DNA from 4 places in the Pararhizobium gei genome. Region 2 is predicted to be linked to each of the others. Evidence: predicted binding sites of a transcription regulator. Region 2 holds the regulator's gene; each other region holds the start of a gene.
What was found. Region 2 encodes PhoB, which activates phosphate uptake and scavenging genes when phosphate is short. Its sites were predicted from a motif close to TGTCATNNANCTGTCAT; they were not measured.
Positions count from the first base shown of each region.

Region 1: PY308_RS00210 (NAD-glutamate dehydrogenase) is a predicted target of PhoB. The motif match lies at 1,934-1,950, and genes of this name have one in related genera.
Region 3: PY308_RS19210 (DUF2794 domain-containing protein) is a predicted target of PhoB. The motif match lies at 1,886-1,902, and genes of this name have one in related genera.
Region 4: PY308_RS14315 (glycerophosphodiester phosphodiesterase family protein) is a predicted target of PhoB. The motif match lies at 1,902-1,918, and genes of this name have one in related genera.

Region 1 covers NZ_CP119409.1:37,387-41,599, forward strand. The annotation lists gene PY308_RS00195 (lytic murein transglycosylase) at 1-119, shown strand, start outside; gene PY308_RS00200 (carbonic anhydrase) at 237-878, opposite strand; gene pdxY (pyridoxal kinase PdxY) at 1,024-1,896, opposite strand; gene PY308_RS00210 (NAD-glutamate dehydrogenase) at 2,169-4,213, shown strand, end outside.
Region 2 covers NZ_CP119409.1:797,495-801,707, forward strand. The annotation lists gene pstA (phosphate ABC transporter permease PstA) at 1-564, shown strand, start outside; gene pstB (phosphate ABC transporter ATP-binding protein PstB) at 577-1,392, shown strand; gene phoU (phosphate signaling complex protein PhoU) at 1,443-2,153, shown strand; gene phoB (phosphate regulon transcriptional regulator PhoB) at 2,266-2,949, shown strand; gene PY308_RS03755 (LysE family translocator) at 2,979-3,611, opposite strand; gene PY308_RS03760 (GcrA family cell cycle regulator) at 3,752-4,213, opposite strand, start outside.
Region 3 covers NZ_CP119409.1:3,959,182-3,963,394, reverse strand. The annotation lists gene PY308_RS19220 (Bax inhibitor-1/YccA family protein) at 43-777, shown strand; gene PY308_RS19215 (GNAT family N-acetyltransferase) at 904-1,461, shown strand; gene PY308_RS19210 (DUF2794 domain-containing protein) at 1,463-1,867, opposite strand; gene PY308_RS19205 (DUF1223 domain-containing protein) at 2,061-2,810, opposite strand; gene acnA (aconitate hydratase AcnA) at 2,985-4,213, opposite strand, start outside.
Region 4 covers NZ_CP119409.1:2,946,042-2,950,254, forward strand. The annotation lists gene PY308_RS14310 (TadE/TadG family type IV pilus assembly protein) at 1-240, opposite strand, end outside; gene PY308_RS14315 (glycerophosphodiester phosphodiesterase family protein) at 809-1,831, opposite strand; gene PY308_RS14320 (NAD(P)/FAD-dependent oxidoreductase) at 1,988-3,121, opposite strand; gene PY308_RS14325 (amino acid ABC transporter permease/ATP-binding protein) at 3,194-4,213, opposite strand, start outside.

The sequences.
Region 1 (4,213 bases), 760 kb from region 2:
GCGCCGGTGCCGGCTATCAGCAGGGCCAGGGAAACTATGGCGCAATCCAGGGATGGAACGCTGCCAGCGTTTACCAGCAGGCAATCGCGATCATCGGCGCTGAAATCGACGGCGGCTGATCTTTGTCATGCTGACACGAAAAAAATCAGCAGCTCGGGAAATCGAGCTGCTGATTTGATGTGTACAGCAATTGCCGTGAATTTCGGGTGTAGCGCACGCTTGCCCTGTGACAGACGTCACGTTCCCGGACGGATGAAATCACCGGTCTTGGCATCCATGACCCAGAGTTCGCCGGTCGAAATATCAAACCAGGACCCATGAAGCTGCAGCTTGCCGCGCTGCTCGAGTATCTGGACACAGGGAAATGTGCGAAGATTCGCGATGGAATTGCGGATCGACACACGCTCCAGGGCCCGCTGCCGCTCGGCGGTGGTCATGACGCTGTTGTTCTGAATCTGCTCGGCAGCCGGTTTCAGGAGGTTCATCCAGCGACCGATGAAATCGCCGGGCGACAGGGGCTCGGCATCGACGTCGAGCGCTGCCTTGATCCCGCCGCAGCGGCCATGGCCCATGACCACGATATCGCTTACTTTCAGCACCTGGACCGCAAATTCCAGTGCGGCCGACGTCGAGTGGTAATGACCGTCCGGCTCATAGGGCGGCATCATGTTCGCCACGTTACGAACGACAAACAGTTCCCCTGGGCCGCTATCGAAAATCGTCTCCGGGGCCGCGCGGCTGTCGCAACAGGCGATCACAAGCGTTTTCGGCTGTTGCCCCGTTTCAGCCAGCGCCTTGTAGCGCTGTTGCTGCTCGTTGAAACGTCCGCTCATAAAATTCTTGTAGCCGTTCAGCAAACGGTCCGGAAAACGCTGCATGATGTTCGATCACTCCGACTATTCGAGACACTGAAATAGGGATTGGCACATTCCCGATGGGACATACAGGATTTGTGCACTGCACGATACGGATTTCCCGCGGTGCATAAGAGTGACTTTTTCTACAGCCAATGCCGGTTGCGGATCATCGCCGCTTCTGGCCGGGATGCATCAGGCGACGCATCTGAACCATCGCCATCGGCGTTGCCATGCTCTGGGAGTCCTGTTCCAGCGTCAGCTCGTCGGCGCCACGCTTGCGCGTCCGCGCGATGATCTCGAAAACGCTGGCCGTAGCGAGCTGCAATGCTCGTTCCTCATTCAAACCTTCGAGAAGCCGAGCCAGGAACAGGGCAGACAGAAGGTCGCCGGCCCCGTTCGGCGGGTTGTCGATCTGCCGGTGCTCGGCAAGAAGCGCGTGATTGCCGGAGAGATAAAGATTGCCGATGCTGCCGGTCATCATGGGGATCGCCGACGTCACGAGCATGCGCGGCGGCCCAAGTGACAGGGCTGCCTCCAGAAGTGCTGCATTGCTTTCCAGCGGCGTGCCGCAAAGCCATGACAGTTCGAACCGATTGGGGGTGGCAAGCGACGCAAGCGGCAACAATATGTCTCGTATCGCAATTGCCGTCTCTTCCGGAACATAGAGTCCTCCAGCATCTCCAATGACCGGATCGCAGGCATAAAAGAGATTGGGGTTCCGGCCTCGCAGGACTTCGACCAGTCTCCCGATGCTCTCCGCCTGTGCGGCATTGCCGAGGTAGCCGGAAAGGACGGCGCGGACCTCGCCAATCCAGGGTGCCCGGATAATGTCGTCGATCACGCTGCTGAAGTCGTCCGGAGACACCGGCACGCGAGTCGATGGGCCGTGGCCAGGATGCCAGGGCAGAATCACAGTGGGCAAAGCCCAAACCGGATAGCCCAGCGTCTCCAGCGCAAAGACGGCGGCACGATTTCCGACCGAACCGCGAATCACATGACTTGAAATGACAATGACGGCACTTGGATTAGTCTCAGACATTGCGGGTTTCCAATGGCGGCTTTCCCAAATTGCCGATCGACATCAGGCTGTCAACTGAACCTGCAAAAGAGAAGCGACTGTACGTTCCGCTGAGGGTGACCGGTTGCGGTAGGTATAAGCGATTAAATAACAAATTTCTTCAATTCGGCATTAAAATCCGTGAATCCATTCTCAAACAGCGTCAAAATGATCACGAAGCCGGCCAAAAGCCGGTCGCTTATCGATATTCTTCTGTTAGGTTCGGCAAGACAGCAATGTGGGGAGAGACAGTCATGGGCACGAAATATAACCCGAAACGGGACCGCCATTTCGACACGGTGAACGACGCCGGCAAAGCGCTCGGCCTCGACATGCTCTCACCCGAACTCCTTTTTAAAAGGGCCAGCCACGACGACCTTGATCACTATACGCCTGACATGCTGGCACGGACCGCCGCATATGCTTTGACCGCGGTAAATCGCAAAGAAAGCCAGCACCTGTCGGTGGTCGTGGAAACAATCGAAGGTGTGGAGCCCTCCGGAGCGGAGGTTTCGGTCCTCTGCGTTACCGACCGCAATATGCCCTTCCTCTACGATTCGATCATGGGGGAGGTGACCAGCACCCACCGGGACATTCATCTGGCAATTCATCCCATTCTGGTTTTGGAGAAGGGCAAACCGGCTAAGCTCTTCGACCCCGAAGAACAAAGCGATCCCGCCACGCGGTTCAGCCATATCCAGATCCACCTTTCGAAACTAAGCCAGGTTGAAGCAGACGATCTGGAACAGCGGATTTCGAACGTCCTTGCCCAGGTGCATCAGGCGGTGGGAGACTGGCCTTCGATGACCGTGCTGCTTGACGAGGCGATGAATGAGCTGGAGAACCATGCCCCGTCGCGCAGGAAAGGTGACCAGGACGAGGCTTTAGCCTTCCTTCGCTGGTTGCGCGACAACAACTTCACCTTTCTTGGCATGCGCGAATATACCTATTCGGGCAAGGGAAAGAATGCCGTCGTCGAACGCGGCAGCGGCACCGGGCTCGGCATTCTGTCCAATCCCGACGTCCGGGTGCTGCGGCAGGGCAAGGACGCCGTCCTGACCACACCGGAAATCCTTGCCTTCCTCGACGGGCCGGACTTCCTGATCGTCACTAAGGCCAACGTCAAATCCGTCGTGCATCGGCGTGCCTATATGGATTATATCGGTGTCAAGCGCTTCGACGCAAATGGCATGGTAACCGGCGAGCTGCGCATCGTCGGCCTGTTCACATCCAGTGCCTATACCCGCCCGGCAGCGGAAATCCCGCTGCTGCGCTTCAAGGTCGCAAAGATCGTCGATCATTTCGGATATGACCCGCAGAGCCATTCCGGCAAAATGCTGATGAACACGCTGGAATCCTACCCTCGGGACGATCTGTTCCAGATCGATATCGGTCTTCTGGCAAGCTTCTGCGAGCAGATAAACGAGTTGGGAGACCGGCCGCGCGTGCGTGTCCTGCCGCGCATCGATCACTTCGATCGCTTCGTATCCGTCATTGTCTACGTTCCCCGCGAACAGTATGACTCGGATGTCCGCGAAAAGATCGGCACCTATCTGAAAACCGTCTATGAGGGACGGGTGTCTGCCTATTATCCGGCTTTCCCGGAAGGCGGGTTGGCCCGCGTACACTTCATCATCGGCCGCTCTGTCGGAAAAACACCCCGTGTCGCGCAAGCGAAACTGGAAGAAGCGGTGCGCGATATCGCCACCCGCTGGATCGACCGCTTCAATCTGCTGGCGCGTCAGAAAGGCATCGATCTCACCGTCAGCCAGGCCTATCAGGCCGCCTTCACGCCAATGGAGGCCTATGGCGACCTGGACGATATCGCTGCCTGCAGCAGCAGCGATCCGATCCGCATCGCCTTTTACCAGAAGCCGGGCAAAACGCCGCAATCCATGGAATTGAAAATTTTCCATGCCGACGAGCCGGTCTCCCTGTCCCACCGGGTGCCTCTGCTCGAGAATCTTGGCTTTCGCGTCATCAGCGAACAGACCCATGACATCGTCGTCAACGGCAAGGACAGCCAGCGCCTGGTCGTGCTGCACGATATGGAACTCATCCATCGCGATGGCCATGCCCTCGTTCTTGAAAAGTCCGGACCTATGCTGGAGGAGGCTTATCTCGCGGCCTGGAACGGGCTGACAGAGGACGACAGCTTCAACAGGCTGATCCTTCTTGCCAATCTGACAGCGCGGGAAGTCACGGTATTGCGTGCCTATGCCCGCTATCTGCGCCAGACCGGTATCACCTATTCACAAGGCTATATCGCCGACACACTCGGCAAATATCCGGCGGTTGC
Region 2 (4,213 bases):
AACCGCCTGACGGATCTGATCGAGGTCAATATCAACAACCTCGCCGCCGTGCCGTCGATCGTCTATGGTCTTCTCGGTCTGTCGATCTTCATCAACTTCGCCGGCATGCCGCGCTCGGCGGCTCTTGTCGGCGGCCTGGTGCTGACACTGATGACGCTTCCGACGATCATCATTGCAACCCGCGCTGCGCTGAAGGCAGTGCCACCGTCGATCCGGGCAGCGGCTCTCGGGCTTGGCGCCTCGAAGATGCAGACCATCTTCCATCACGTCCTGCCGCTCGCCATGCCCGGCGTGCTCACCGGCACGATCATCGGTCTGGCGCATGCGCTCGGCGAAACCGCGCCGCTGCTCCTGATCGGCATGGTCGCCTTCGTAGTCGATTATCCAGGCTCTCCGATGGAGCCGTCCACCGCGCTGCCGGTGCAGATCTATATGTGGGCGAACGAAGCCGAACGTGCATTTGTCGAACGGACCTCGGGTGCGATCATGGTTCTCCTGATCTTCCTCGTCGTCATGAACCTTGGAGCAATCCTGTTGCGGCGTCGCTTTGAGCGTCGCTGGTAGTGAGGTAGAAACATGAACATGATGTCAGAAGCAGCAGTTGAAAAGGCGCTGGACCAGAAGATGAGTAACGTTCCCTACAAAATGACCGGGAAGGACGTTTCGGTCTATTACGGCGAAAAGCGTGCGCTGTTCGATGTGAACCTCAACGTCCGCGAAAACACCGTCACCGCCCTGATCGGCCCGTCCGGTTGCGGCAAGTCGACCTTCCTGCGTTGCTTGAACCGGATGAATGACACGATCGACAGCTGCCGGGTCACCGGCAAGATCATGCTCGATGACGGCGATATTTACGATCAGACCATCGACGTTGTCGAATTGCGCGCCCGCGTCGGGATGGTCTTCCAGAAGCCGAACCCGTTCCCGAAATCGATCTACGAAAACGTCACCTATGGTCCGAAGATCCACGGTCTCGCCCGCACCAAAGCCGAATTCGACCAGATCGTCGAAAGCAGCCTTCAGAAGGCCGGTCTCTGGAACGAGGTCAAGGATCGCCTGCATGAATCCGGCACCGGTCTGTCCGGTGGTCAGCAGCAGCGCCTGTGCATCGCGCGCGCCGTTGCCGTCAGCCCGGAGGTCATCCTGATGGATGAGCCATGCTCCGCGCTCGATCCGATCGCGACCGCCAAGGTCGAGGAACTGATCCACGAACTGCGGGCCAACTACACGATCGTCATCGTCACCCACTCGATGCAGCAGGCTGCGCGCGTTTCCCAGCGGACCGCCATGTTCCATCTGGGCAACCTCGTCGAAGAAAATGATACCGACAAGATGTTCACCAATCCGGATGACCAGCGCACCCAGGATTACATCATGGGCCGCTTCGGCTGATGCCTGAGCCCCGCACCTCATCTGGATTGTGAACGCAAGGAACACCAACCATGTCTACGCATATTGTTTCCGTCTATGACGACGACCTGAAATACCTTACGCGCCGCATTTCCGAAATGGGCGGGCTTGCCGAGCAGATGGTCGCCGAATCGGTTCGCGCATTGGTGAATGCCGATCTTTCGCTGGCTCAGAAAGTCATCTCGGATGATGTCATTCTCGATGAGGCCGAGCGGCAGATCGGCGACAAGGCAATCGTCACCATCGCCAAGCGCCAGCCGATGGCAGCCGACCTCAGGGAAATCATGGGATCCATCCGGATCGCGGCCGATCTCGAGCGTGTCGGCGATCTGGGAAAGAACAACGCCAAGCGCGTCATTGCCGTAGCAAATGCAAGCCTGCCGCGCCAGCTTTCACGCGGGCTCGAGCATCTTGCCGAACTTGCGCTGATGCAGCTCAAGGAAGTGCTCGACGTCTATGCGTCGCGCTCTCCGGAAAAGGCCAACGGCATTCGCGAACGGGACAACGAGATCGATGCGATCTACACATCCCTGTTCCGTGAATTGCTTACCTATATGATGGAAGACCCGCGCAACATCACGCCGTGCACGCATTTGCTGTTTTGCGCAAAGAACATCGAACGCATCGGCGACCATGCGACCAACATCGCCGAGACAATCTTTTACATGGCGACCGGTGCGCAACCGGTTGGCGAGCGTCCAAAGGACGATACCGCCAATACGGTCGGCGCAATCGGCAACTGATCGAGCGCCGGTTAAAATGTAAGTAAGTTCCTACTTATGCGGCGCGGACGGCCAGGAGCCGTCCGCGTGACAGCCCTGCTGTGAGCGCCGGGCGTCAAGGAGTTGAGACCCCATGCTGCCGAGAATTGCCGTTGTCGAAGACGAAGAAGCGTTGAGCGTTCTCCTGCGATACAATCTTGAGGCCGAAGGCTTCGAGGTTGATACCATCAATCGAGGCGACGAAGCCGAAATCCGCCTGCAGGAGCGCTTGCCGGATCTTCTCATCCTGGACTGGATGCTTCCGGGCGTGTCCGGCATAGAATTGTGCCGCAGATTGCGACAGCGTTCCGAAACCGAGCGTCTGCCGATCATCATGTTGACCGCGCGCGGAGAAGAAAGCGAGCGGGTCCGGGGCCTGGCGACAGGTGCCGACGATTATGTGGTCAAGCCGTTTTCGACGCCGGAACTCATGGCCCGCGTCAAGGCGATGCTCCGCCGGGCCAAGCCCGAGGTTCTCTCGACGCTGCTGAAATGCGGCGACATCGAGCTCGACCGCGAAACCCATCGCGTCCACCGCAAGACCCGCGAAGTCCGGCTGGGACCGACGGAGTTTCGCCTGCTCGAGTTCCTCATGTCCTCTCCTGGCCGGGTCTTTTCGCGATCCCAGTTGCTGGACGGCGTCTGGGGACACGATATCTATGTCGACGAGCGCACCGTGGATGTCCATGTCGGACGTCTGCGAAAGGCGCTGAATTTCTCCAACATGCAGGATGTCATCCGAACGGTGCGCGGCGCAGGCTATTCCCTGGAAAGCTGATCGCAAATGGTCACCGCGGTCCGCACGTGTCAGCCTCGCTGAAGCGCGAGATGGGCACCGAGACCGACAAGAATGCCGCCGCCAAGCTTTTGTACAAGCCGCTGCACCCCGTTCGATCTGCGAAGACGGCGTGTCAGGGCGCCGGCCATAAGCACGCAGACGATGTCTGCCGATGAAAACATCAGGTTGACGATCGTCCCCAGAACGAGGAATTGCGCCCAGGCCGGCAGCGTCGCGGATGCATCCACGAACTGCGGCAGGAAAGCGACGAAAAATATCGCGGTCTTCGGGTTGAGGACTTCGACCGTTATGCTCTCGATGAAAGCGCGGCGTCCGGACTTAGGCCCTATCGCGGGCAGCGCCGTTTCCCCCTCGGTTTTTCTCCTGAACAACGAGATACCGAGCCAGATCAGGTAAGCGGCGCCGGCCAGTTTGACCACCATGTAAAGCATGGGGACGGCATGAAACAGCACCGACAGCCCTGTGGCAGCCGCCACCACATGAACATAGCAGCCCAAGTGGATGCCGAGCGACGCCAGCATCCCGCCACGGCGGCCATGCGCCATGGTTTGGGCCGCCGCATACAACATTGCCGGACCGGGAATATACGCGAAGATCGCCGTCGTGACGAAAAAGGTGAGCAACAGTTCGGTGGACGGCATCTTGGGTCTCCGGCTGACGCAGCCTTTCTACAGATCATTCCCGCGATACCATAGTTTTCAAACTGTGCCTGAGGCAACCAGAAACGAAAAAGTCCTGCAGAGGTCATCGGCAGGACTGATATCGGCTCAAATTGTTCTTTTCACCGTGTCCGGCGACGTTCCGCCGATGGCTGATAGGCGAGCTTGGCATGGAAGGTGCAGTAGGGCGACGTGTCCGGGGAATCGTTGCCGCAAAAATGAAACTCGTCCTTCATCGGATCGCCGATCGGCCATTTGCAGGTTCGATCGGTCAACTGCGTCAGGACCAGGCGGCGCGACATGGGAAGCACGACATTGCCCGCCGGAGCTTCCTTATACTGTTCGACAGTTTCGATTTCGGCGTCCTGCGCCATGACGGCGGCGTCTTCCTGACGTGTCATCGGTCGGGCGGCTGGACGCGTTGAGGTGGTGTATGCCTGGGGACGGGGAGCGATGACTGGCGCCGGGCGCTTAGTGCGTGTGGCGGTCGTTGTGCTGCCGCCTGCCTTTGCGCGGCCGGGCAGGCATAGGCGGTGCACTTTGCCGATCACCGCATTGCGACTGACGCCGCCGAGCTGTGCAGC
Region 3 (4,213 bases), 1.2 Mb from region 2:
CCCGACACCGTAACCTTAACCGGGGCTTTTAAAGAGGAAACAATGGCTGATCTCAGAAACTACCAAACCCGGGTGTCGCCTGCCGGTGCACAGGCGGGGGCCGTAATCGACGAGGGTCTGCGCACCTATATGCTGAAGGTGTACAACCTGATGGCGCTTGGCCTTGCGATCACGGGTATCGCCGCCTTCGGCGTCCAGGCATTCGCCGCGACGAATCCTGATTTTGCAGTGCTGATTTACCAGTCGCCTTTGAAATGGGTGATCATGCTGGCCCCGATCGCGCTGGTCTTCTACATGAGCTTCCGCATCAACTCTATGAGCGTATCCGCTGCCCAGACGACGTTTTGGGTTTATGCGGCACTGATGGGCGTATCGCTTTCGTCGATCTTTCTCGTCTATACGGACGCCAGCATCGTGAAGACATTCTTCGTGACGGCGGCTTCGTTCGGCGCCCTCTCGCTCTATGGGTACACGACGAAGCGTAGCTTGTCTGGTATGGGTTCGTTCCTGATGATGGGGCTGTTCGGCCTGATCATCGCTTCGGTCGTCAATATTTTCCTCGGCTCATCTGCCCTGGATTTTGCGATCTCCGTGATTGGCGTTCTGATCTTTGCGGGTCTGACCGCTTACGACACGCAGAAGATCAAGGAAATGTACTTCGAGGGCGATGGCGCCGAAATGGCCGGACGCAAGGCGATCATGGGCGCCCTGACGCTCTATCTCGACTTCATCAACCTGTTCCTGTTCATGCTGCGTTTCCTCGGAAACCGCGAATAGACGGAATGGAACCTATCGGAAAAGGCGGCTTCGGCCGCCTTTTTTTGTATTGCAATTCTTGCTGATTGACGTGCTTGATCGCTCTTGTTCTGACTGAGGAACAGTCTCCTGTTCAGGCCAATATCCATGTCGTTTTCTTTACGCAATGCCACTCCAGCCGATATTCCTGTCGTGACCAGCATCTATCGCGATTCAGTTGTTGCCGGTGTCGCGTCCTATGAAACGACACCGCCCGACGAGATCGAGATGGCCTCGCGTTTTTCGGCGATCGTCGCCAATGGTTATCCCTATATTTCTGCCGTCGATGCGATGGGCCTCCTGATCGGCTATGCCTATGCATCGGCTTTCCGCACCCGCGCGGCCTATCGGTTTATGGTGGAGGATTCGATTTATCTGGCGCCCGAAGCGCGTGGGCACGGCGTGGGAAGGGCGCTGCTTGCCGAGCTCATCGCGCGTTGCACCGCCCTTGGCTTCCGCCAGATGGTTGCCGTGATCGGCGGCGCGCATCCTGCGTCCATCGCGGTTCACCGCGCTGCAGGCTTTGAACAGAGCGGTATGATAAAGGGCTCAGGCTTCAAGCATGGCCGCTGGCTGGATACCGTCTTCATGCAGTTGGCACTTGGAGAGGGGATTACAACCCATCCGGAGGCGGACATCTATCCCGACACGCTCTACAGTCGCTGATTCACGTGTCGATCAACTTCAGCATCTTGTCGAAGATCTTGAGCACCTGATGCAGTTCATGGCCACGCTTGAGAATTCTGCCATGCGTATCCACGATGCTGAAGGCGCCCTGCTTGGCGGCAAGCCTGGGGTTTTTCTCGATCCGGTACAGCGGTAATTCGCCCGAGCGCTTGAAGACCGAAAATACGGCCCGGTCGCGCAGGTGATCGAGCGCGTAATCCCGCCATTCGTTCTCCCCGACCATGCGTCCATAGACGCGGAAAATCAGGTCCAGTTCACGACGATGGAAAGTGATGGGCAAGGGATCCTGGCCGCTGCGATAGTCATGCAGGTGAACGACCACGTCGGAATTTGTCTGCCTTTCGGAACGGCTCTCACCTTGCGGCAAATCCGACTGATCCGTCATCTGTATCCCAGTTCGATTGTGACAGGATCGTTACAGTTTGCCTGAGCCTCGCCGAAATGCAAGCCACCAGTTCCATTTCGTCAGGGAAGATCTTTCAGGCACAGTGATATTTCTGGCCAAACAGCAATGCCGGTTCTGTTGGGAACATCGACCTCAACCCAGCACATGATGCGGGCCGACCTGACGCAGGAGCCTAGTTGGCCTTGTTTTCACCCATGATGGTGGTGGCGCCGAGAATAGCGCCGGGAGTTTCGTTGTTTTTCATTTTCTGCAAGAGTACGGCGCATCCGCCATTCTCGCCCTCCTGAAGAACGGAAGCCGGCAGCACGAATCGGGCGGGCTTGCCATCCCACATGCCGACCGTCTGAATATCACGCACGGCATGCCAGTAGGAGATCGTCTTGCCGCTGTTTTCTCCCGTCTTCACATCGACCATCTGTTCGCGGTTGAAATAGATCACAAGCAGATTGGCCTTGCCGCTTCCCGCGCCCACCTTGATCTCAATTTCATCGTTCTTGACGGAGGCCTGGACCGGGACTGCCAGTCCCTTGCCGTTTGTGCTCATTTCGGTGAGTTTACGGTTTATGCCGTCGAGATCGGCGCCGTTGATATGACTGCGTCCGTTAAGGATCGCCTGGGGCGTATAGACGCCGCTGCGGCCCAGCATGCGGGCATAGGCATATTGCCGTGCCGTATTGTCCTTGGTGGCAAGCGTGTCCGCCCAGCCGAGATAGTTCCAGTAGTCGACATGATAGGACAGGGCCACGACCTTGCCATCGTCGATCAGTTTCTTCAGAGCCGCATCGGCCGGCGGGCAGGAGGAGCATCCCTGGCTGGTGAACAGTTCCACGACACCGGCGGGCTCGCCGGCAACCGCCGGCAGCGCCGAAAGGCAAAAGCCAATGGCGAGCAGAACGCGACGTGTGGCAGAAGGTAAGGACATCGGTATTTCCAGTCGGCGTTGCAGCAGGCAAGGGGATTGGCCCCTTCATACGCCGCCTCGCTTTCAACAGAAAGTCACGTTGGAGTGAGAAACCGGCATCCTGTGTCCTGGCCGAACCGGCCACGAAAAAGCCGGAGCCTTTCAGCCCCGGCTTGTCGGTTTTTGCCGATTTTGTCAGGCGGCGAGGTCGCGCAGAACGGTCTGCAAAATACCGCCATTGTTCATATAGGTTACTTCGTCCAGCGTATCGATACGGCAGATGAGCGGGACTTCCTTCGTCGTGCCGTCGCTATAGCTGATCTTGGCGACACGCTTTTCGCGAGGCTGGACATCGGTCAGGCCTTCGATGGAGACAAGCTCGTCGCCGCGCAGTTCCAGCGATTCCCATGTCGTGCCTTCCTCGAAGACGAAGGGCACGATGCCCATGCCGACGAGGTTGGACCGGTGGATGCGCTCGAAGGACTGGGCGATCACGGCCTTGACGCCGAGAAGGTTTGTGCCCTTGGCTGCCCAGTCACGCGACGAGCCATTGCCGTATTCGACACCGGCGAAGATGACCAGCGGCACGCCTTCGGCCTTGTACTGCATGGCCGCGTCGTAAATCGACATCTCTTCCTTCGAAGGATAGTGGATCGTGTAGCCGCCTTCCTTGCCGTTCGGTCCCATCATGTGATTGCGGATGCGGATATTGGCGAAGGTGCCGCGCATCATCACTTCATGGTTGCCGCGGCGCGTGCCGTACTGGTTGAAGTCGGCAACGCCGACACCGTGACCGATGAGGTAGGCGCCGGCCGGAGACGCTGCCTTGATCGAGCCGGCCGGCGAGATGTGGTCGGTGGTGATCTTGTCGCCGAACAGGCCGAGTACGCGGGCGCCCTTGATGTCGGAGATGCCCGAACCGGTCTTTCCCATGCCGACGAAGTAGGGCGGGTTCTGCACATAGGTCGAATTGTCGTCCCAGGCATAGGTCTGGCCTTCCGGGATCTGGACGGCCTGCCAGTTGACGTCGCCCTTGAACACGTCGGCATATTTCGATGCGTAGAGCGCGCGGGTGACGTATTTCAGGATGTATTCCTGGATTTCCTGCGACGTCGGCCAGATGTCCTTGAGGAACACCGGCTGGCCATCGCTGCCAATGCCGAGCGGTTCTGTCGTCAGATCCTTCTGGACGGTGCCGGCCAGCGCATAGGCGACGACCAGCGGCGGCGAAGCGAGGTAGTTCGCCTGGACGTCCGGCGAGATGCGACCTTCGAAGTTGCGGTTGCCCGAGAGAACGCCGGACATGATCAGGCCTTTCTCGTTGATCGTCTTGGAGATCGGCGCCGGCAGCGGGCCAGAATTGCCGATGCAGGTTGTGCAGCCGAAGCCGACGAGGTTGAAGCCGAGTGCGTCGAGATCCTTCT
Region 4 (4,213 bases), 2.1 Mb from region 2:
GCTCAACGGCACGGGACCATCGTTCGGCATGGCAATCGCCTGCGCAACACCGGCCGACTTTTCGGCGAGCGCACCCACAGCCGCGGCATCGGCGGCATCCTGCAGCCGCGATTTCAGCTCTACGGCCCTTGAATAGTCGATGGCCATCCCGGCGCCTCCGAGCACGGGGATAACCGCGATCGCCGCCATGATCCCGAAATTGCCTGCACGATCCGAAATCAGTCTTTTCAAGAGCTGCATGACGCCCACCCCAACCTTCCGCAGCCGGCCTTTGCCGACGCTTATGTAAATCTAAGGGGGAAGACTATCGGACAGATTCTAAATTGCGGTAAAACATGTTAGTTAACTAATATAAAAGCAAAAAGATACAGATATACGGGAACGGCTTTACGGTTTGTTCACCATGTCAGCCAACGGACGCAGCCTTATCGTAGTCGATGAAGTCCTTTGCACCAGCCTCAATGGCTTATGAGCGCTCGGAGACTGAAACGGCTTCCGGATGATCAATCCGGAGTTTTTGGTTTCGCGCAACCGTTTGTCTACCCTGTGCCCTCATCCCAGGCCTTGAGCCGAGCATGACGAGATTGTGTTGCGTCGCTCAGCGTCAAAACCATGGACAGAAAGATGCCATAAAGCGGTAATTGACCGGAAACAGTATGAAACGGCGGCGGCGGCTTCTCACACATGATTTTATCAGCGCCATGAATGCCGGCACGCCCTACACCCATCCACTCGACGGTGCCGGACTAACCCCACGCTGATCGAAGACTTTAAGCGTGTTGAGAAAGATGGCTTGCCATCACGGACTTCAGTTCGTCAGGTCGTAGGGAATGCGGTAGCCGTTTTCCTCGAGCCAGGCGATCAGCGCCTTCGGCTCGTCGGTCTGGATGATCGTCGCGCCCCGGTCGATCCAGAAACCCCAGCTCTCTTCGGGCTTGCCGTCGAGCACCGCGCGCTCGTCGCCGCGGCCGCCGGCCAGCATGCCGGGTGCACGGTTGACGATGGGATAGGTGTTGACCCAGAGGTGCCAGTTGCCCCGCGCCGCGGTCGCACGCGCCTTGGCAGAAAACAGGACGCCGCCGTCCAGCGTCATCGGCGTGTCGCCCGCATGCCAGTTGACGAGCTCGGCCGCCGGCGCATCGAAGGCATCCGTCGCCTGGCCCATGAAGCGCGCATCATGCACAGCGTCGTCAGCCAGGATCGGCATGAAAGTGACGTCGGAGCCGACCGCCTTCATCAGGGTACGGGTGTCGGCGATGCGGCGGTCATTCCACAGATTTTCCTTGATCAGGATCTGTCCGGCCATCCCCAGCGACCGCGCTTCGGCAGCGATTTCGGGTAGGACGGCGGCCGTCAGCTTGTTGTCGATGTTGATGATGATTTTGCCCTTGGCGATGGCAAAGGCCTCCTTCAGGGTCGGCACGGTCTCGTCGGTGACGATCGCCTGCCCCTCGATCACAAGCCGGCATGTCTTCAGCTCGGCCAGTGTCTTCGTCTTCGTTTCGCCGCGGCAGGTCGTGGTCCGGTCGAGGAAGTCGTCATGCATCAGAACGAAGACGCCGTCGGCTGATTTTCGCACATCGAGCTCGATCATCTCGGCGCCGAGAGCGATCGCATTGCGCATGGCATCGAGCGAATTCTCCGCCCGGACGATCCGGCCGTTCTCTTTCCAGCCCGTCCGGTGCGCAACCACCATGATGTGGCTGCGCCAGTCGTTTGCCCGGTTCAGCCTGTCGAGGATCTGAACCGTTCGATCGATGTCGGAGGACTGCGCCGGCAGCGCGAACAGCGCGCAAACAAGGACGGAAAGGAAGAGAGCAGTAAAGCGCATGCGATTCGCTCCTGAGCCGGTCGGTTCAGAAGCGAGTAGAGGCCGGGCATGACAGCCCGGTGAATCCGCGATGACAGACTGATGAAACCTCTGTTTCAGATTGACGACAGAAACGACGTACTCCGGTGTTAATTTCCTCTCGCCGGAGCTTAAAACTCACACGCTGGCGGCGATGAACCGTTCTGGCCGGAAGGTGGCAAGCAGCGGATGGCGCTCGCCGGTGGCGATTTCAAACGCCATCAGCTCGCCGACGATCAGTCCCAACGTCGCACCGCTATGGCTGAAAGCGACGAAATAGCCGGGAACGGCCGGCAATTCGCCCAACACCGGTTCGCCGTCGCCCGGAATAGGTTTGCGGCCGACGCCGTAGGAGGCGACTTCCAGTTTGGGATTGCCTTCCAGTATCATCGAGGCCCCGGCAAGAAGCCCCTCCAGCGTCGATGGCTTCACACTGTAGCTTCCGTCGCCATGCTCCTCGACCTCGTTCGCCGCCCAGTCGGCATCGATCGCAAGCGTGCCCCCGGGTCCCGGCCGAACCGCGACGTGTGGCGTATTCAGGACGGCAGTAAGCGGATGATCCACGGGCTTGGTCGTCACCAGCAGAGCGACCGGCGTGCCGTCATCGATCCGCTGTCCAGCGTCCGCCGCCATTTTCGGAACGGACGGGCCGGTCGCAAGCAGGACGGCATCGGCCTCATAGCATTTGCCCGAGGCAGTTTTAGCGCCGGTTGCGCGACCGTTTTCCACACGGACGGTCGCGGCCCCCTGATCCGTCACGAGTACGCCGCCGCGCGAGGAAAACTCCGCAAGCAGCAGCTTGATCAGTTCCGGAAGATCGACCCACCCCTCGCCGGGGTTGAAAATCGCTCCCTGCGGCGTGATCGCGCTGGTGTTGATGCCCGGCGTCACGGAAGCGACGTCGGCCTCGTTCAGGTGAAGCGCGTCATAAGCGAGCGACACCTCGTGGCGGAACGCCGCATCAATCTCGTTGGTCGCATCGTCCGCATCCCAGGTCAGCCCGCCCTTGAAGGAGAGCCAATCCGCCTCAGCAAGGTTTGCCGCGAGCGTCCTGTAGCGGTCGATACCGGCCATCCGCAGCAGATGATACGGTTGCGAGCGCATCCGCGCGGAATTGAGCCATGAGAGGGAGCGGCCGGAGGCACCGTTGGCAACCGGTCCGTCGTTGAGGAGGGTCACGGCAACACCGCGACGCAGCAACTGGACCGCTGTCGAAACACCAAAAATGCCGGCGCCGATGATGACGACGTTAGAGGCTTTGTTTTCACGCATGGTCAGACTTTCAGTTTCGTTTCGTGGATTGGCAAGGCGGGTTGAAGCATCCCGCGTGTTGGCGACGACCGTTCACAGAACTTCGGCGAGGAAGCGCTTCAGGCGCGGGCTTTGCGGATTGTCGAAGATCGCCTCGGGCGTCCCGGTTTCGACCACGCGGCCCTCGTCCATGAAGACCACCTGATCGGCGACCCGCCGCGCAAAGCCCATTTCGTGGGTAACGACCACCATGGTCATGCCGCGCCGGCCAAGATCTGCCATCAGGTTGAGCACGCCCTTCACAAGCTCCGGGTCGAGCGAACTGGTGACTTCGTCGAACAGCATCACTTCCGGTTCCATCGCAAGCGCGCGGGCAATGGCCACGCGCTGCTGCTGGCCGCCGGAAAGTCCGCCGGGTCGATGATGCTGTCGGCTGGCAAGCCCGACATCGGCAAGACGCGCCTTTGCCAGCCGCTCCGCCTGCGCCTTCGGCATGCGCTTGATCTGCGTCAGCGACAGCATGACGTTTTCCAGGGCCGTGTGATCGGGAAAGAGGTTGAAGTGCTGGAAGACCATGCCCACCCTGCGACGCAGCGTTTCGGGCTTCATCCGGAGTGTGCTTTCGCCATCCAGACGCACGTCGCCGCTTTTCGGTTCGACAAGGCGGTTGAGGCAGCGCAGCAGCGTCGATTTTCCAGAACCGGACGGGCCGATAATGCAGGTGACGCTACCGGGCCTGACGGTAAGATCGACCCCCTTAAGCACCTCCAGATCGCCATAGGCCATGCCGAGACCCTGCGCTTCGAGGCTGCCGCCCCTGAATTGTGCGTTATCCTCCTTCCGGGGAGCGCTGGCGCCTGCGAGTTCGTCCACCTCTTCCAAACCGCTCGTCAGTTCACTTGGCCTGCGCTTGCCGAGCCGCAGCCGCGTATCGATGGTATTGACCAGATGGGTCAGCGGCACGGTAATCACCAGATAGAAAATGCCGGCCAGCAGCAGCGGTGACAGGTTTCCCGTGACGACGGCCTGGTCCTGGCCGACACGGAAGATCTCGCGCTCTGCAGCCAGAAGTCCGAGGAAATAGACGAGACTGGAATCTTTGACATTGCCGAT